Regions from separate parts of the Arthrobacter jiangjiafuii genome, predicted to be linked through region 2. Evidence: riboswitches for the same ligand, from Rfam matches in the RefSeq annotation. Region 2 holds a riboswitch; the other holds the start of a gene.

Region 1 (9,568 bases), 1.2 Mb from region 2:
GGTGGTGGGCTCTTAGTTCGGTGGCGAAAGCGGCGGACTGCCGGTGCCGGTTCTGCCTTCGACGCTACGGATCCGCGGCAGCGGTTCCGATACAGCCACCGCCCGGGTTCTTGGTATAGCTGGCTATACCAAGGCCCGCCCCGGTCTCCGGCATAATCAGGCAGGTGAGATTCCCCGACCGTTCCGCGCTGGACGCCCGCCTCCAGGCCCTGGCCTTCCTCCTGCGGGAGGGCAGGGCCTGGTTGGCGTCCCTGGGGATGATGCTGGCGGCCCTGGTGCTGCTGCCGTTTCTCCCGCTGGGGGTCGGCCTCTATGGGGTACCGCGCCTGCTTCAGGTCCTGAACCAGCTGGCAGCCCGGGCCCAGGGGCGGGCCGCCGGGTTCGCCGGCGCCGTCATTCCCTTTGACCGCCGCCGCCTGTCCGGCCGGCATTCCTTTGGAGAGCTGGCTGCCCTGGTGAGCGCCGCCGAAACCCGGCGCGACGTTTCCTGGCTGCTGTTCCACTGTGCTTTTGCCCTGGTGGCAGGCGTCCTTGCCGTGGGCCTGCCTGCAGCTGCCCTTCTTAATGTGGCGGCAGCGCCGTTCTGGATGCTGTTTCCGGCGGACGCTCCGCTGGACCTGGCGTTCCCGGTCACCAGCTGGGCGTCCGCGGGAATGACGGTGTTGTTGGGCCTGGCCTACGGCGTTGCCGCCTGGCTGTTGCTGCCGTGGATGGCGCGGCGCCTCGGGGACGGGACGCTGGCCATCCTGTCGCCGCGGCGGTACGCCGAGCTGTCCCGCCGGATCTCCGACCTTTCCGCCGCCCGGGCCAGCGCGCTCACCGCCCACGCTGCCGAGCTGCGCCGGATTGAGCGGGAACTGCACGACGGCGCGCAGAACCGGCTGGTCGGCGTCGTCATGATGCTCGGACTGGCCCAGCGCGCGGCCGAGACCGACCCCGCAGCCGCCGTGCCTTTCATGGCCCGCGCCCAGGACGCCGCCACCGAGGCCCTGGCCGGCCTGCGCGAAGCCGTTCATGACATCTATCCGCCCATCCTGGACGAGCTGGGACTGGACGGGGCTGCCTCGGCACTGACCAGCCGGTCACCGGTTCCGGCCGCGCTGGACGCCCGCGGGCTGCGGCGGGCTCCGGCCGCCGTGGAATCGGCAGCGTACTTTGTCCTGGCCGAAGCCCTCACGAACGCCGCGAAACACTCGGGCGCCTCACAGATTGAGGTTCTCCTGCACACCGATTCGACGCAGCGGGAGGATGTCCTGGTGGTCCAGGTCAAGGACGACGGGCGCGGCGGCGCCGCAGTGCCGGCCGGGGATGGCGCCGTCGTCCCGGTCCGGGGTGCGCGGAACGGCCGGGGCACCGGACTGGACGGCATCGCCCGCCGGGCCGCTGCCTTTGGCGGCAAACTAATCCTGGCCAGCCCCGAGGGCGGACCGACTGTAGTAAGGGTGGAACTGCCATGCGCCTTCTGATCGCCGAGGATGATGCCCTGCTGCGCGCCGGGCTGGAACTGCTGCTGCAGGGTGAGGGCTTTGAGGTGGTCGGCTCCGCGGACAACGCCGAGGACCTGCTGGCGGCCTTTGAGCCCGGCAGCGCCGACGGCGCGGTCCTGGATGTCCGGATGCCGCCGTCGTTCACCAATGAGGGGCTGCGCGCCGCACTGGAACTGCGGTCCCTGGTGCCGGACTTCCCGGTGCTCGTCCTCTCCGCCTATGTGGAGGACCGCTATGCGAGCCGGTTGCTGGCCTCCGGAGCCCAGGGCGTGGGGTACCTGCTGAAGGAACGCGTGGGCAACGTGGGGGAATTCGTGGATGGCTTGCGGCGCGTGCTGGCCGGCGGCACCGTGATGGACCCGGAAGTTATCGCGCAGCTGTTCAGTCGGCGCAGCACCCGGGATCCGGTCCGGTCGCTGACGCCGCGGGAGTTCGAGGTGCTGGGGCTCGTGGCCGAAGGCCTGGGCAATACCGAGATCGCCCGGACCATTTCGGTATCCGAGACAGCGGTCAGCAAACACATCGGCAACATCTTCGCGAAGCTGGGCCTTTCCCCCTCGGACACCGGCCACCGCCGGGTGCTGGCCACGCTGGCGTACCTGCGGTCCTAGCCTGGGCCGGCCTCACACTGCCAGAGGTCCTCGCCGTCAGCGTCACGGATTCCGGTCCGCAGTAGTCCCAACCGTTCCGCAACACCCGCCGAGGCCCCGTTGCCGGGATGGATGCTCGCGGCAAAACGGGCCACCCCGCACCGGGTCAGGGCAATTACCATGGCCTGTGCTGCCTCGGTGGCATAGCCTCGTCCCTGATGCTTCCGACCCACTACCCACGCCAGTTCCGCCGTTGTTTCGTTGTCCGTTTTTCCGCCGCGGCGAACTGTGGCCTGGACAAAGCCCGCAGCCAGCGCCGTGTTACGGGTCCTGATGATCCAGTTCAGCCAGATTTCGGGTTCGTCCAGCGGCTCGGGCTTCTGTGTACTGCCGTCGGTTGCCCGTGATCTGCTGCCCGGCCCGAGTGATTGAAGGAGATAGCGGTGAGTGAGTTCTTCCACTGTCGGGGCCCGTCCACCGGTGAATTCATACAGCGCGGGATGCGCGAGCACCGGAACCATTTCGACGGCGTGCCCCGGCACCAGGGGTTCCAAAATGAGCCGTGGTGTTTCCAGGACGGATGTTCGGCGATTTCCAGCCTCCATCACACCGCCATTCCCTTGGGACTACCCGTTGTGTCTGTTGATGTTTCATCATGGTGTGCCGATGACGACGATTGGCTCAGGCTGGCGCGCAACAAGGACGTGTCGCCGGATTGCGCCTGCCGTTTGCGGCGGACAAACACAGGTACGCTAAGAGTTCTCCCGGGTTCAGCCGATAAACGCGCTGCCCGGCAAGATGACGAAGGAAGAGAAAGTTATGCCAGTGCCTAAGCGGAGCGACCCTGACAGCATTCGACATGATTTTGGATTCCTTACTGTTGCGGAAGTGCTCCAGCTTTGTTCCAGCCAGCAGATTCTCGACCCGTCATCGACCCTGATTTCCCGAAAGGCCCAGCTGGGCGAGGGAAATGTCTTTTACCCGGGTGTTGTTATCCAGGTCGACACGCAGAGTTCCTGCGTCATTGGATCTAAGAACGTCTTCTACCCGTCCACGTTCCTCTCCGCCCAGGACGGCGGAATGATCCTCCTGGGGTCGGGAATCCTCATCGGGCCCGGAGGGGTGCGGATTGAAGCCGGCCGCGCCGATGCCGTGGCAGTGGGCGACGGCGCCCGGCTGGGCAATGGTCCGCTGATCACCGGACGGTCGGTGCTGGGATCCGGATCGCAGATCCTGGGCGCCGTGCAGGCCGAGTCCGTGGTCCTGGCCGACGGCGGCGACTACGCCTCAGCGGACCCCGACAAGCGCGGTGCCGTGCTGAACGGCTCCGGTTTGGCCCGCGGGCTCCGGCTCGCGCCGGGCGACCTGGTGCAGACCTTCGGCGACTTTGCCAAAGCCCCCGTCCAGCGCCAGGCCGACGTCTCGGCCTGGTCGGACCGGTAGCGCCGAGCGCCCCAGTCCGCGGGCAAAGGCCCCCCCATTAGCAGAGAGCGGCGCCACTCACACCCATCTGCGAGCTTCGTTACTAAATAGTTATCCTTCCGTAATGGTCTTGTAGCTTTGAACCTGTGCCGCTGATTGAAGCGGTTCCCTCGGGCTTGTTACCTAACTCTGCCGCAGACCTGAGGTCCTCACGAATCACCACTTCGGCAGAGGCGGGGGAACCAATTACGGGTTCCTTTTGAATCCTTGGGGTTAAGTCAGCCGAAGGTTTCTTCGGCTGACCGGGTGTCTCCCATCCGCATCCGACAGCTCACCTCGCAGGTATCGGGAGAGGTAACTCAATGTCTTTCAGCAATACTTGTGGACGCCACCGTGCCGATTCAGGACTGTGGGCCACACTCACCAGCGGTAAAGCGCGCACCATCGGCACCACTGCTGCCGTTGTCGCCGCCGGCTCCGGCCTGATGCTCGGCCTCGCGGCCCCCGCTTCTGCCGGCGTCACCGCCAACGACTCGGCCGAGTCCTACAGTGCCCCCGCCGTGGCAGCAGCACCGGCCGCAGCTTCTGAGGCCGCAGCCGCATCCACCCACGTAGTCGTCTCCGGCGACACGCTCAGCGCCATTGCCGCCACCTACGGCGTCACGCTGGACGACGTCCTCGCGCTGAACGGCCTGGCGCTGGAATCCGTCATCTACCCCGGTGATGTCATCACCTACGCCGGCGGTGCCGCTGTTGCCGTTGCCGCCGCCGCACCGGCCGCGGCCTATGCCGCACCGGCTGCTGTTGAGCCTGCCGCTGCAGACTTCAGCAACATCAGCACCCAGGCCTCTTCCGTTACCCCTGCCGCCGCATCCGGCGCAGCTGTCACCGGAACCAACCAGATCATGCTGAACTCCGCGTACTCCCAGCTGGGTGCCGCTCAGGACTGCACCGTCCTGGTTGAGGTTGCGCTCCGCGCAGCAGGCCACTCGGTCGGCGATCTGGCACCCGCACAGCTCGCTGCCTACGGAACCCAGGTTTCGGACCCCCAGCCCGGCGACATGATCTACTACGCCGACGGCGGCATGGGCCTGGCCCACATCGCCATCTACACCGGCAACGGCCAGGCCATCCACAGCGGATGGAACGGCAACCAGACTGTCGAGCAGAGCGCCAACGTCGGATCCGGCCCTGTCTACTACCGCGTAGCGTAATTCCTGCCGCGCCGGCGCGTCGGGTCTGACCCGACGGGAAGAACGGCTCGTTCTCGGGCACGACGCGCGGACGGCATGGATTTATAAAAGGAACGCCCGGCCATTGGCCGGGCGTTCCTTTGTGCAACGGGGTCCATCCTGCGGCAGCGTCTCTGCTGCGGCAGCTGAGTTACACGGCAGCTGAGTTACACAGCGCCTTCGTCCTGCCCGGGGCCGCCGTCCTCCTCGTCGTGATGGTCGCCGTCGTCGTGGTGGTCACCGTCCATCGGGTGCCCGCCGGGATGGCCGGGGCGCCCGTCGCGGTCCGGCTTCGTTCCCTTGTCCGCTTTGGTTCCCTGATCCGGCTTCGCGCCCCGATCCGAGTCTTCGGATTCCGGCCCGGATTCGGCGCCGTCTTCGGCGTCCTGGTTCCGGGTGTCCTCCTGCTGCTCGGTCACTGAAGCCTGTTCCTGGTCCACGGACGTGTCAGCGGCTGCCATGCCGGCGAAAAAGGACCCGAGCAGCAGCGCCAAACCGCCGACGACGCCCAGGATCCAGCCCAGTGGCCCCCTGACCTTGTCGCGGAAAGCCATAGTGGTTTTCACCTCCCGATAGTGATTACTTACGGTTCCATTTTCGGATCGGTTTCTTCGAGGATTCTTAGAGCTGGGCCTGCTTCCCCGCCAGCGGAAGGCGGACCTCCAGCCGGGCGCCCCGGCCCTCCGACGCCGTCGCGGCCCGCACTGTACCGCCGTACCGGGCGGCGATTTCCGCCACCAGGGCCAGTCCCAGCCCGTAGTGCCGGGGTGCTGCAGCGGATTCGTTTCCGGTGCCACTCTCGGAGTCTCGGGCAGAGGCAAACCGGTCGAACGCATGGCTGCTGAACCCGGGCGGAAAGCCGGGGCCGTCGTCCTCCACCGCGATCACCGCCTCCCGGCCGCTGCGGCCCACGGAAACCCGAACCCGCGTCCGGGCGTAGTCCATGGCATTGTCGCCCAGGGCGGTGAAGATCCGTTGCAGGGCGGCCTGTCCTCCACGCACGGTCACGTCGGAGGCCGGTGCCTCCAGCTCCAGGGCCAGCCCGCGCCGCTCGGCCTCCGGTTGCAGGAGCCCGACGGCGCCGCGGGCCACGGCGGTCAGGTTCACCGTTTCGGTGCTTGCCGGCTGCCGCGGATCGGCGGCTACCAGCAGGTCTTCCAGGATGCCGGTCAGGACCTTGGTGTCGGTGACGACGTCGTCAGCGGCTTTGATCGCTGCCTCTTGCTTGGCTGCCTCGTCGGCAGCTGATCCGGATTCCTGGCCGCGGGGGTCGGCCAGCCGGCGGCGCAGCAGCTGGGCCCGGGTGCTGAGCAGGGTCAGGGGTGTGCGCAGTTCATGGCTGGCGTCGGCGACGAACCGCCGCTGCAGGGCCAGCGACTCCGCCAGCGGCCGCATCGCGGCCCGTGCCGCAACGGCCGAAACGGCGCCGGCCAGGATTCCGGCCGTCAGCACGGACACCACCAGGGACCATGCCAGCCGGCGAAGCTGCTCTGCGGCCTCGTTGGTGTCCACCGCGGCCTGCACCACATCGGGGCCGCGGCGGGCGGTCAGCACTTCATAGGTCCGGCCGCCGACTGAGACCGTTCCGCGGCGGGAAGTCCCGTCACGGGCCACCTCGGCCAGGGCCTGCTCGTCCGGAAGGCCGGCGGGCATGTCGCGCGAGACGGCGAGCCGGCCGTCGTCGTACACCGCCAGGAAAACGTCCAGCGGGACATCGCGCGGGGAGTCGTTCCGGACGGCGGATTCCAGTGTCTGCTCCGCCGCCTGGCGGGTCTGGGTAGCCACGATGCCGTAGACCAGCAGCCCGCCCAGTCCCAGCAGTCCCACCATCAGGGCGGTAAACAGGGCGGCCAGGCGCAGGGACGCCCGGCGCAGCTCGGCCTCCTCCCGGCTGCCGCGGGGACGAGGGAATCCGCTCATCAGCTCACGCCGAGCCGGTAGCCGAGGCCGCGGACGGTCAGGACCGACTGCCGTCCCAGCTTGCGTCGCAGGTAGTGCACATAGGTGTCCACCACGCCGTCGTCGTCGGCGTCGGGGAACACGGTGTCCAGAAGCTCTCCGCGGGTGAACACCTGCGCGGGCCGCCGGGCGAGATGTTCCAGCAGGGCACCCTCACGGTCGGACAGGACCACCACCTCCCCGTCCCCGGTGGTGACGGTGCGCCCGGTAGTGTCCAGCGTGCCGCCGGGCACGGGCAGTACCGGAGTGCGGCTGATGTTCCGGCGGCGCAGCGCCCTCAGGCGGGCCAGCAGCTCGTCAATGTCGAAGGGCTTGCCCAGGTAGTCCTCGGCGCCGCGGTCCAGCCCCTCGACGCGGTCGGCGGGATTCCCCAGGGCGGAGAGGATCAGCGCCGGAGCCAGCACCCCCTTGCTGCGGAGCCGGGCCAGGACATCCAGGCCCTCGATCGCGGGCAGTCCCCGGTCCAGGAGCAGGACGTCAAAGGGGCGGGTCAGCCCTTCATGCAGCGCCCGCCGTCCGTCGAAGGCCAGCGTGACCTGGTAGCCCTCGGACTCCAGCAGATCAGCGAGCATCCGGGCAAGGCTTCGGTCATCTTCAACGACCAGGATCCGGGGCTGCTCGGCCATGGAAAAAGTCTAGCGGCGCAGCACGTTCACCGGCTGGGTGCCGGCGGCTTCGGAGCGGTTTTTCGGTGTAGTCAGCAGGACGACCGCGACGGCCACCACCGCCCCGATGGTCGCCTCAAGCGCCCGGTCCAGGGTCAGCTCCCAGACGGGTTGTTCGGAGATAAATCCGGTCATCAGCAGGGCCACCGGGGTCAGGAACACCATGGCAAGGGCATAGTGCCGGATCACGTAGACCTCTCCGGCGAATTGGAGCAGCGTCAGCAGCACTGCCAGCTGCACCGGGGTCCAGTCCGGCTGCAGCAGCAGCGCCGACAGCAGCACCCCGGCGTAGGTGCCGAGGATAAAGTGGCCCGCCCGCACCCGGGCATTGGCCGCGTCAGCGGCGGCCAGCGGGGCGCAGGCGGCGAGCATCGCCCAGTAGCTGTGTCCCGTGCCCAGTGCCACGGCCAGGGAACCCGCCGCCGCGACGGCCGCAATATAGCGGCCGGAGTGCTGCAGGATCCGCCCCCAATCCGCGGGCTGGGACGGCGGCCGCGGCAGCACAGGGGTGTGCCGGCGGGCATGCACCCGGCCGGCTATGCCAAGCACCAGGGCGGTTAGGACGCTGCCCGCGACAGTCAGCGATGCCTCGGCCAGGGAGCCGGTAAAGGGGGCAGCGGAGGTGGCGGTGAACGCGAAGATATAGGTGAACGGTCCGGCGGGACGGACCCGGAGGTAGTCTGCGGCTACGGAGATGCAGCCGGCGATAAGCGTCGCTGCCGCCACGATCTCCCAATCGGAGCGCCCGGCCATCGACATCGCATCGCCGAGGACCACGGTCAGGCACATCAGGGCGCCGGACTGGGCCTGGTGCCGCAACCGGCGCCAGTGCGGTTCCGACCGGCCGAACACTCCGGTCAGCGAGCCGAAGATGGCGCACATGGTCAGGTCCGGGCGGTCGAGCAGGAGGAGCACGATCAGGGGTATCAGCAGCCCGGCGGCAACCCGGACGGCGGGCGTCCGGTGTCCGCGCCCGGCAGGGACAGCGAGGAATTCACGGAGGTGGTGCATCAATGCGGTTACATCCGCGCTTTCGTCTTGGCTGTTGCCTTCGCCGACCAGGGGTCCTCCGGCCAGGGGTGTTTGGGATATTTGCCCCGCATCTGCGCCCGGACCTGCAGATAGGGTCCGGACCAGAAGGAAGCCAGGTCATCGGTTACAGCCAGCGGGGCCCGGGCCGGGGAGAGCAGATGGAAGAGCACGGGCACCCTCCCCTGCACCAGCCGCGGCGACTCGGCCCAGCCGAAGCACTCCTGCAGCTTGACTGCGACGACCGGGCGGCCGCCGTCGTCGTCCACCTCCGGATACGTGATCCGCACCTGCGAACCGCTGGGCACGGCCAGCCGTTCCGGGGCCAGCTCTCCCAGTTTGGCGGCGTCGGGCCAGGGCAGCAGCCGGCGCAGCGGCTCGGTCAGGTCGATCCCGTTCACCGAAGCCCCGCCCGCCAGGGCCTGCAGCTCGGGCGACAGCCAGTCCTCCAGGCGGGCCAGCAGTGCCGGCTCGGAAACATCGGGCCACGGAGCGCCCAGTTCGCGGTGCAGCAGCGCCATCCGGCGGCGCAGGGAGTCAGCGGCAGGCGAGAACCCGATGACGCCGAGCCCTTCAGCGGCGAGCGCACGGGACACAGCTGCGCGGCCCTCGGCTGCGCTCGGACCAACCGGTGTGGAGGACAACACGATGGCGCCCATCCGGCGTTCGCGGCGGGCAGTGACGCGTCCGGCGCTGCTAAATGAGGCCTCGACCGTATCGGTGAGCAGGTGCCCCGCGGCTGCCTCGGCGGTGTCTTCGCTCAGCGGTGCGGCCGAGCGGATCACGGCTCCGGTTCCCGCGGCGTCGCGGCCTTGCGCCCGGGACACCTCGGCAACCGCCAGCCACTCGTATCCGCTCAGGGAGCTGCCGGCCGGAAGCCCCGCCCGGGTACCCGATGAGAGCAGGTAGCGGTCGCCTCCCGATGCCGGCCCGTCGCCTGGCACGCGGCGGGCAATGCGGTCCGGAAAGGCCAGGGCGACGACGAAGCCGGTTGCCTCGGGTCCGGGAACCGCAGCGGGCGATCCGGCTGGGGTGGCCGGGGTGGCTGCTCCGGATTCCCGGCGGACGAGGGACTGCATCCGCCGGACGTCCTCGGACCAGCGCCGCTCCCCCGGATCCCGTCCTGACCGCAGGCCGGTCAGCAGCCGGGAAAGATCAGCCCCGGGAGCCCGGTGGTCTCCGGC
Region 2 (9,568 bases):
GTCCGCTCCATACCGGCCGGGGCAGCCTGCGCTGCGGCGGGGGCGTCCGGGGTCTGCTGGGTGGCAACCGTCTCGCCCTGGGGGGCCAGCTCAACTTCGGGCTCCGGAGCTTCGTAACCGGCGATGACACCGGCTGTGGCCGGGCGGTCGAAGTTCAGTTCCACGTTGGCCGGAACCGTCAGCGGTGCTGCCTTGGACAGATCCAGCGTGCTGGTCTGGACGTCGCGGACGACGTCGGTGCCGGCAGCGTTGGCGGCGACGCCACTGCTCAGGACAAGTCCTGAAGCGGCAACGACGACGGCGGCCTGGCGGCCCATGGTTCCTGCGTTGGCGGACACGGCCTGGGCCAGTGCGCTCAGCGGGGCGGTGCGTTCCACCGGCGCCCGGTGGCGGGCGCGCTCAATTGTCGATGACATGCTGGGGCTTCTCCGTTATCTACAAGTTGTCTTAGTTGACACGGACGAAGCTGGCGCCCGGCAGGTCGGAGAGGCTGTGCAGGCCGGTGTTCATGCCGTTGAGGCCACCGCTGATGACCTGGCCGTTGCCGACGTAGATGGCTACGTGACCGCCGGTGATGACGAGGTCGCCGGGCTGCGGGGAGCCGACAACGGAGCCGTAAGCGAAGAACTGGCCCGGGGCGAGGTCTCCGACGGACTTGCCGATGGAGCGCAGTGCCTTCTCGACCATGGCGGTGCAGTCCTGGGCAACGCCAAGCTGGCCGTAGGCGGCGGCGACAAGGGCGGCGCCGTATCCGCTGGCGGATACGTCGGCGGCGGGAGCTGCAACAGCGGCGGTTGTGCTGGCGGCCGGCGCGGCGGTGGCTGCGGCGGGGGCGCTCTGGGCAACCGTAACGGCAGCTGCCTGCTCGGCCTGGGCTGCGACTACTGCCGCGGCCTCAGCTTCGACTGCTGCTGCTTCCTCGGCTGCGATCTGGGCGCGCTGCTCTGCACCCGAAACGGAGGAGACGGCTTCAAGGGTGGCGAGCTCGAACGGTGCCTGCGCGGAGACGGTAACCGTTCCGGCGGCGGTCACGGCGCTGAGCGGCGTGGCGTCGAGGGCCTGGCGGTCGGTGCTGACGGCTGCCTGGGCGGGCAGGCCCGCTGCCAGGACGAGGCCGGAAGCGGCGACGACCACGGCGGCCTGGCGGCCCATGGTTCCAACGTTGGAGGTGACGGCCCGGGATAGAGCTGAAATGGGGCTCGTCTGGACGGTGGCCGCGCGACGGCGGCCGTGAGCTACTGATGACACAAGTTTGCCTCTCCCAATGCCTACGAGGTGAGCTGTCGGATTCGGATGGGAGTCACCCGGCTGCCGGACCAAAAGGTCCAAGCAACTTAACCCCTAGGGCTTCTTGCGAAACCCGAATGTGGTTCCCCCGCCTCTGCCATGCGATTTTGCGAACGGACTTCAAACAGTGGCAGAGCTCGGCGATCTGTTCGAAGGTGTCTGACCTTTAGGCCGATCAGGCACGAGGATGAGCGTACAACAAGAATGCCGATATGTCACGTTCCGGTCACGGAATGGTTGTCGTGCGGTTACAACCAGCCGAGCGGGTCCACAACTTCGCCGTTAACCATGACTTCAAAGTGCAGGTGGCAGCCGGTTGAGGCGCCGGTGCTGCCGCTGGCTCCGAGCAGGTCTCCGCGCTCAACTGTTGCGCCCACAGCCACGCCCAGCGCGGACAAGTGGTTGTAGGTCGTCTCCACGCCGTTGCCGTGGTCCACGACAATGCGGTTGCCGCCGCCGAAGCTGTGCCAGCCGGCTTCGGTGACGGTTCCGGAAGCTGCTGCGGTGACCTCTGTACCGCACGCGGCGGCGAAGTCCTGGCCGCGGTGCAGTTCTCCTGCGGTCCCGGTGATCGGGCTGACCCGGTAGCCGAAGCCCGAGGTCTGGACCAGGTCGGAGGAGAGAGGCGTGGCCAGCGTGCCCTTGGCTGCCCCGGCTGCCACTTCGGATCCCGCAGCAACGACAACCTGGCGCAGCTTGGCATCCGGATCAAAGGCACTGCTGAGGGCGGCGCGCTCAAAGTCGACACTGGCGTTGGGATCCACCGTGACAACGGGTTCCTCCACGGCAGTGGGCTGCATATCCTCGGGCGGCTCGCTGACTGCGGCGGTCGTGGGTAGTGCGGCGGTGAGGATCAGCCCCGAGGTGGCGGCGCCAATGGCGACCTTCTGCGCGGCACCACCGAGGGAACGGGATTTCACGGGTACGGCGGCGCGGCGCCCCGAGGCCTGGGAAGCCCGCGGGCGTGGAGCCGTGGCCGGAGCGGACGCGCGGCGCCTGCCCGGGGCAGCATGCTTCGACAAGTTGTACCTCTCTCATATGCCTACGAAGTTAGCTGTCGGATTCGAGTAGAGAAAACTCGGCCCCATACTCACCCCAGGCCACACGCACAAGGCGCGGCCGGTGATGATGCTGGAGGCTTCACCCCAAGGCAGCCTCAGCTGCCAAATGATGGGTCCTCCGCCCCTGCCTGATGTTTGCAATTCCGGGCCAGTGGCAGGGTTCGGCGTAAGGCCCGGATAACGGTGTTATTTCAGCGTCAGTTAGACACTATAGGGGAAAACGTGCAAAAGAGACCATTCCGTTACCCAACGGTGGAAACAAAGACGTGCGCGGCCACCTCGGGCGGCAGTTCCAGGGCACCTTCGTAGCCAGGAACCCGGACCGAGATGTAGCCGGCCACCACTTCCGCGCTCATGATGGCTCCGGGATGCAGCCCGGCCTCATCGAGCTGCCCCAGCAGCTCGGGCTCCACCTGGACCGGCTCGGCGAGGCGGACCAGCTTCAGCTTCGTTCCGGGTTCCACTGCTGCCACGGCTGCCACGAGGTTGGTGACTCCGTGGTGGAACAGCTCGGCGGGCGCCCCGCCGAGGGATTCGAGTCCGGGGATGGGGTTGCCGTACGGCGACTCGGTGGGATGCCCCAGCAGCTCGTAGAGCCGGCGCTCCACCCGCTCGCTCATCACATGTTCCCAGCGGCAGGCTTCTTCGTGGACGTAGGCCCAGTCCAGGCCGATGACGTCGGACAGGAGGCGTTCGGCCAGCCGGTGCTTGCGCATCACTTCCGTGGCACGCCGCCGGCCCAGCTCGGTCAGCTCCAGGTGCCGGTTCCCCGACACCACCACCAGGCCGTCACGTTCCATGCGCCCGACCGTCTGCGACACCGTGGGCCCTGAATGGCGCAGCCGTTCGGCGATGCGTGCCCGCAGAGCGACGATATTCTCTTCTTCGAGCTCCAGGATGGTGCGCAGGTACATCTCGGTGGTGTCGATCAGGTCCGTCATGGCAGGCCGCTCCTCTGTACTCGTGCGGATCATGAGAACAAACGGCGGACGCCGCCGCCACAGGTCATTACTGCCCTTACGTTAGCCCATCCCTTCGGGGTGCGGATAATTCCCTGCCGTAAGCCGTCTGTCCTGTCCCGCGGCTTAACGAATGGCTGGCCGCAGGGGCATTGGGGCAGAATGGAAAGGCACACCAGAGCACTCTGCCAACCTCTTGGAGCGATACACATGGGCGATGCCCCCGCACTGAAGATTCCCGCCAACCTGCTTCCGAAGGACGGAAGATTTGGCGCCGGCCCCTCGAAGGTACGTCCGGAGCAGATGGAGGCCCTCTCCCGTGCCGGCAGCACCCTCCTGGGCACCTCGCACCGGCAGGCACCGGTCCGCAACCTGGTAGGCAGTATCCGCCAGGGGCTCTCCGACTTCTTCCGTGCCCCCGAGGGTTATGAAGTTGTTCTCGGCGTCGGCGGCTCCACCGCTTTCTGGGACGTGGCCTCCTTCGGCCTGGTCCAGGACAAGGCACAGCACCTGTCCTTCGGCGAGTTTGGTTCCAAGTTCGCCGCAGCCACCAACAAGGCGCCCTTCCTCGCGGCGTCCTCCATCATCAAGGCCGAGCCGGGCACCCGCCCGCAGCCGGTGGCCGAGGCCGGAGTCGACGTCTACGCCTGGCCGCAGAATGAAACCTCCACCGGCGTTGCAGCTCCGGTGCAGCGGGTACAGGGAGCCGACGCCGGTTCCCTGGTGCTGGTTGACGCCACCTCTGCTGCCGGTGGACTGGACGTGGACCTGGCCGAGTCCGATGTCTATTACTTTGCGCCGCAGAAGAACTTCGCGTCCGACGGCGGCCTGTGGCTGGGGATGTTCTCTCCCGCAGCGCTGGAGCGGGCAGCGCGGATCAACGCTTCGGACCGCTGGATTCCGGATTTCCTGAACCTGCAGACGGCCATCGACAACTCCCGGCTGAACCAGACGTACAACACGCCGTCGCTGTCCACGCTCGTGACCCTGGACGCCCAGGTGCAATGGCTCAATGCCAACGGCGGGCTGGACTTCGCCACGGGCCGCACGGCAGACTCGGCCGGCCGGATCTATGCCTGGGCCGAGGCCTCCGACGTGGCCACACCGTTTGTTGCCCGCCCCGAGGACCGCTCCAACGTCATCGCCACCATCGACTTTGACGACAGCATTGATGCGGCAGCCATCGCCAAGACCCTGCGCGCCAACGGCGTCGTGGACGTCGAGCCCTACCGCAAGCTCGGCCGCAACCAGCTGCGCATCGCCACCTTCGTGGCCATTGAGCCTGACGACGTCAGCGCGCTGCTGAACTGCATCGACTACGTCATCAGCCACTCCTAGCTGTACTGAGACACCACGTTAGTTACACGTGAATAGGGTGAAGACCTCTTAGGTTTGGTGGTTACCACACACACCCGAACCTAAGAGGTCTTCATGTCCCACCGTAATGCCCGTCTGGCTCCGGCCGGAAGAATGATCCTGATCCAGCGCGTTACTTCCGGCCGGCCGGTAGCCCACGTCGCCAAAGAAATGGGCATCTCCCGGCCCACGGCCTACCGGTGGGTGAATCGCTACCGGGACGAAGGACTGCCTGGCTTGGAAGACCGTTCGTCGAAGCCGAAATCCTGCCCGCACGCCACCAGCCCAGCGAAGACGGCCGAGGTCCTTGCGTCCCGGACCGAGCACCGCACGGGGCCGGCCGATATCGCGGCACGCACCGGTGTCGGCGTCCGGACGGTCTCCCGGATCCTTACCCGTGCCGGGATGCCGAAGCTCTGGGATCTGGACCCGCTGACCGGGACCCGGATCCGTGCAGGCCGGGCGACCGAACGCCGGTATGAACGCGACGCACCCGGGGACATGGTCCACATAGATGTGAAGAAACTTGGCCGGATACCCGACGGCGGTGGCTGGCGGGCAGACCCGAAGCAATCCGCCCGCAACCACAACACCGGCCATACTCGGGTCGGGTTCGACTACGTCCACGTGGCCGTGGATGACCACTCCCGGCTCGCGTTCGTGGAAGTCCACCCCGATGAGAAAGGCTTCACCTGCGCCGGGTTCCTGGAACGGGCCGCAGCGTTCATGGCTGCCCACGGGGCGCCGGTGCAACGGGTGATGACCGATAACGCGTTCGCCTACCGCCTCTCGAACGATTTTCAGTCCGTACTCACCGCACTGGATGCCAAACACATTCTGATCAAGCCCCGCCATCCGTGGCAGAACGGCAAAGCCGAACGCTTCAACCGGACCCTGCAGGAAGGCTGGGCCTACCGGCAGGTCTTCGACTCCAACCAGGCCCGAACCGACGCGCTGGGACCGTGGCTAGACTTCTACAACCACCAACGCCCGCACACCAGCCTCGGAGGCAAAGCACCCATCACCCGGTGCAACCAACGTCCTGTCTGAGTACAGCTAGCCCGCAGCGGCGCACCAGCAGGACCCGGACGCTACAACAGGTTCGGGTCCTGCTCCGTCTCGCGGCTGGTCAGGTGCAGCCTGCGCGGCAGCGTGCGGTCGTAGTGGATCCGCAGGTGGTAGGCCCGCCATGCCCAGACAAAGCCGATGACGGCGGTGATCAGCCCCGAGGCCGCTGCGACGCCCAGGCTCCAGCGCGGACCGAAGCTGTTGGACACCCAGCCCACCAGCGGCGCGCCGATCGGGGTTCCGCCCATGAAGATGGCGAAGTACAGCGCCATCACCCGGCCACGCATCACCGGGGTCGTGGTGGTCTGGACGTAGGCGTTGGCACTGGTCATCAGCGTCAGGGCAAACAGCCCCACGGGCACCAGGGACACCGCGAACCACAACAGCGTCGGCGCGGAAGCCGCCAGGAGGCAGGCCAGCCCGAAGGCGCCGGCAGCACCGAAGATAAAGCGGAGCCGGGGCTTGGCGCGGCGCGCCGAGAGCAGCGCCCCGGCCACCGATCCGATGGCCATGACCGAATTCAGCAGCCCGAAGACCCCGGCGTCCTGGCCGAATTCGGTCCGGGCCATCGCGGCTATATATACGGCAAAGTTCAGGCCGAAGGTGCCCACGATGAAAATCGCCAGCAGGACCATGATGAGGTCGGGGCGGTATTTGACGTAGCGCAGTCCCTCCCGGATCCGCCCCTTGCCCGGAGCGGCCTTCGGCAGGGTGCGCAGCTCGCCGCTGCGCATCTTGAGCAGTGCCAGGACCATCGCCGCAAAGGTGAACGTGTTAATGAGGAACACCCACCCCGGTCCCACTGCCACGGTAAGCAGGCCGGCGACGGCGGGCCCGACCATCCGCGCTCCGTTAAAGGAGGCGCTGTTGAGCGCGACGGCGTTGGGCAGGTCGGCCTCCCCGACCACTTCGGAGACGAAACTCTGCCGGGCCGGGGCATCAACCGCGGAGACCATGCCCAGGGCCAGGGCGAAGGCATACACATGCCAGAGCTGGGCGTGGCCGGAAAGCACCAGCACGCCCAGGCCCAGGCCCAGTGCTGCCATGGACACCTGGGTGAGCAGCAGGACCTTCCGCCGGTTGTAGGTGTCCGCGATCAGGCCCGCCCACGGCGCGAGCAGAAGCTGCGGACCCAGTTGCAGGGCCATGACGATTCCCATGGCCGCGGCGTCCTGTTCGGTCAGGATGTCGTAGACCAGCCAGTCCTGGGCGGTCCGCTGCATCCAGGTACCGATGTTGGAGACCAGCGCCCCCAGGAACCAGATGCGGTAGTTGAAGAAGCGAAGCGAACGGAACACTGCTCACCACCGGCCGAATGGATTCAGGGCGGTGACTACCAACAAGCCCGGCACAGCGTTATTCGTCCTCCTGCGTTCCCGCCCCGTCAGGCCAGGTGGCGTCGGCACCGGGGCCGGCATCTGCGTCGGGGTCCGTTTCCGGTTCGTCCGAAGCCCCCTCGGCGCCGCGCCCGTTCTCGGCGTCGGCGCGAAGGCTGGCGCGCTCAGCCTCCTCGGCCTGGGCTGCCTCCTCGGCCGCTACGTCTTCGGGCCGCACGCGCTCGGACCACGGCACCCACTCGGGCGCCAGGACGGCGTTCTCCGACGGGAGCAGGCCCACTTCGCAGACCGTGACAACCTTGCCCCGGGGCACGCGGGCCACCGTGGCGTACCAGTGCCAGCCGTTGTAGCCGGGCCGGTGTGCCACAAAACGATGGGTTACCAGCCGTTCGGCATCCGGGGTGGCACCGACGTATTCACCGATCTCGGCGGCAGGAACAACCTCGAGCAGTCCGGCCCGCGCCGTGTCCACGGCAGCGGCGAGCAGGGCATCGGGCTTGGAGGGACGTCGCGCCGCGCGCCGCCGTGCGGTGGCAGCGGTCGCGTCTGCGGCCCCGGCCCCGTCAGTGCCCGCATCGGTCCCGATAGGTTCAGAAGATGATGTTGCGCTCATGGTCATGCAGCGACTCCGCCTTAAACGTCCAGGTCGTCGGCAACGGCACGCAGAACGGCCGCCACCTTGGTGGCATGCTTCTTGTCCGGGTAACGGCCCTTGCGCAGGCCGTTGGAGACTGCGTCCAGCAGTTTAATAAGGTCTTCGGTGATGACCGCCATGTCATCGGCGCTCTTGCGCGTGGCCCGGGCTACGGACGGCGGAGCCTCCAGGATCCGGGCCGAGAGGGCCTGCGGTCCGCGCCGGCCGTCGGCCACGCCGAACTCCATCCGGGTTCCGGGCTTGACCTCCGTTACCCCGGCGGGCAGGGCCGAGGCGTGAAGGAAGACTTCCTGCCCCTCGTCCGTGGCCAGAAACCCAAAACCTTTACCAGTGTCGAACCACTTGACCTTGCCGATGGGCACTTCGGTTACCTCGTTCTTAGCTAATGGGTGCGTACAGCGATGCCTGCCGCAGTGTCTGCAACCCGCGGTGCCAAACGCGCGCAGTGAACGCGCGGCCCGGTCCTGCCGGGGAATCCGGCACTCCCAGAGATACTACGGGAGTGATACTACGGGGAAGCCTGTTTCCTTTAGAATATCCCGCCCTGGTATTCCTTTCCCCTGCCCGCCCTTTGGACCCGGGCATTTTCCGCTGTTAGCGTTAAAGGCCATGGACACCAGCACGCCCCCACAGGGCAGGACCCCGAATCGAACCTCTCCGTCAGGTTCACCGCTGCGCCGGAGCGTGACCGGCGCTGCCGCCCTGTTGGCGGTCCTCGGGCTGCTGAGCCTGGGCGCCGTCCTGCTCTCCGCACTGCGCGGTGAAAGTGTCTGGCCCGGCTTTGCCGCCGGAGCGATTTACCTCCTTCCGGTGGCGTTTGTGCTGATGGCAGGGCTGGTAATTGACGGAATCCGGCGCCGACGCCGCGGCTAAGCCGCCTTTTTTGATGCGCCGTCGGGTAACGTGGAGACGATGTCCGCGATCCGAGCATTAGCCGAAGATCTAGCCTCACGCAGCGACGACCAGCTGCGTGAATTGCTCGCGGCCAGACCGGATCTGATACTGCCGCCGGTGCCCGATTTCCAGGCCCTCGCGGCACGGGCCTCGACCCGGATCAGCGTGCAGCGGGTGCTGGAGAAACTCACCGCGCCGCAGCTGCAGGTCCTCGAGGCCGTGGACCTGACAACCAACGAAGACTCCCATCTGAGCACCACGGCGTCGTGGTTGAAAAGCGCCATCGCCGGGTCCACCATCAAGGCGTTGGACGCCATCCTGAACCATCTTCATGCCCTGGCCCTGCTGCGCCGGGCCACCCCCCATCCGGGAGCGCCCCGCGCCGACGCCGGCCGCCGGTTCTATCTGCCGGTCTCGGTGCTGGGCGAAGCCCTCGGCGCGTATCCGGCAGGGCTCGGCCGGCCATATTCCACTCTTGCCGTCCAGCAGCCGGATTTCGGCCAGCGTTTGGTCGGGATCGTCGAGGGCCTGCGGCGCACCGGTATTGACATGGAAAGGGCCGACACCCCTGCCACGGCAGCCCACTCGCTGCACCATCTGGTCTCCGACCCGGCGGGCTGGGCAACCCTCATGGCCGGCGCGCCGCCGGCGACGCTGGAGCTGCTGCGGCGCTTCAAGTACTCACCCGTGGGGGCGATCCCGAAGAAGGCGGCCATGGGGCGGGCTGTCCTGGACAACCCCTCCCCCACTCCGGTGGAGTGGCTGGTGGCGCGCGGCCTGCTGGTTCCGCTGGATGCATTGCACGTGGAGCTGCCCCGCCCGGTGGGGCAGGCGTCCCGCGGGCACGTGATCGTGGCCGATTTCAAGCTTCAGCCGCCGACTCCGCAGACCCGCCGGGTGGCGGACAGTATCCGGGACAACGCCGCTTACGGTGCGGTTGCGGAAACCCTC

The links. Region 2 has a riboswitch for cyclic di-AMP ahead of KKR91_RS02895 (M23 family metallopeptidase). Riboswitches for the same ligand answer to the same signal wherever they lie in the genome.
Region 1: it holds a riboswitch for cyclic di-AMP, as region 2 does, so the genes downstream of both, KKR91_RS08510 (LysM peptidoglycan-binding domain-containing protein) here and KKR91_RS02895 (M23 family metallopeptidase) in region 2, are expected to answer to the same signal.

The regions. Positions count from the first base shown of each region.
Region 1 covers NZ_CP076022.1:1,791,498-1,801,065, reverse strand. Annotated here, with positions in the region: gene KKR91_RS08530 (sensor histidine kinase) at 165-1,466, shown strand; gene KKR91_RS08525 (response regulator) at 1,454-2,098, shown strand; gene KKR91_RS08520 (GNAT family N-acetyltransferase) at 2,095-2,682, opposite strand; gene KKR91_RS08515 (LbetaH domain-containing protein) at 2,966-3,520, shown strand; cyclic di-AMP (ydaO/yuaA leader) riboswitch at 3,707-3,858, shown strand; gene KKR91_RS08510 (LysM peptidoglycan-binding domain-containing protein) at 3,862-4,713, shown strand; gene KKR91_RS08505 (hypothetical protein) at 4,899-5,285, opposite strand; gene KKR91_RS08500 (sensor histidine kinase) at 5,353-6,651, opposite strand; gene KKR91_RS08495 (response regulator transcription factor) at 6,651-7,316, opposite strand; gene KKR91_RS08490 (FUSC family protein) at 7,326-8,366, opposite strand; gene hrpB (ATP-dependent helicase HrpB) at 8,375-9,568, opposite strand, start outside.
Region 2 covers NZ_CP076022.1:572,186-581,753, reverse strand. Annotated here, with positions in the region: gene KKR91_RS02905 (NlpC/P60 family protein) at 1-416, opposite strand, end outside; gene KKR91_RS02900 (NlpC/P60 family protein) at 448-1,248, opposite strand; cyclic di-AMP (ydaO/yuaA leader) riboswitch at 1,252-1,416, opposite strand; gene KKR91_RS02895 (M23 family metallopeptidase) at 1,536-2,309, opposite strand; cyclic di-AMP (ydaO/yuaA leader) riboswitch at 2,312-2,525, opposite strand; gene KKR91_RS02890 (iron-dependent transcriptional repressor DtxR) at 2,591-3,289, opposite strand; gene serC (phosphoserine transaminase) at 3,518-4,645, shown strand; gene KKR91_RS02880 (IS481 family transposase) at 4,739-5,713, shown strand; gene KKR91_RS02875 (MFS transporter) at 5,755-7,029, opposite strand; gene KKR91_RS02870 (DUF3027 domain-containing protein) at 7,088-7,687, opposite strand; gene KKR91_RS02865 (cold-shock protein) at 7,702-8,085, opposite strand; gene KKR91_RS02860 (hypothetical protein) at 8,333-8,596, shown strand; gene KKR91_RS02855 (helicase-associated domain-containing protein) at 8,735-9,568, shown strand, end outside.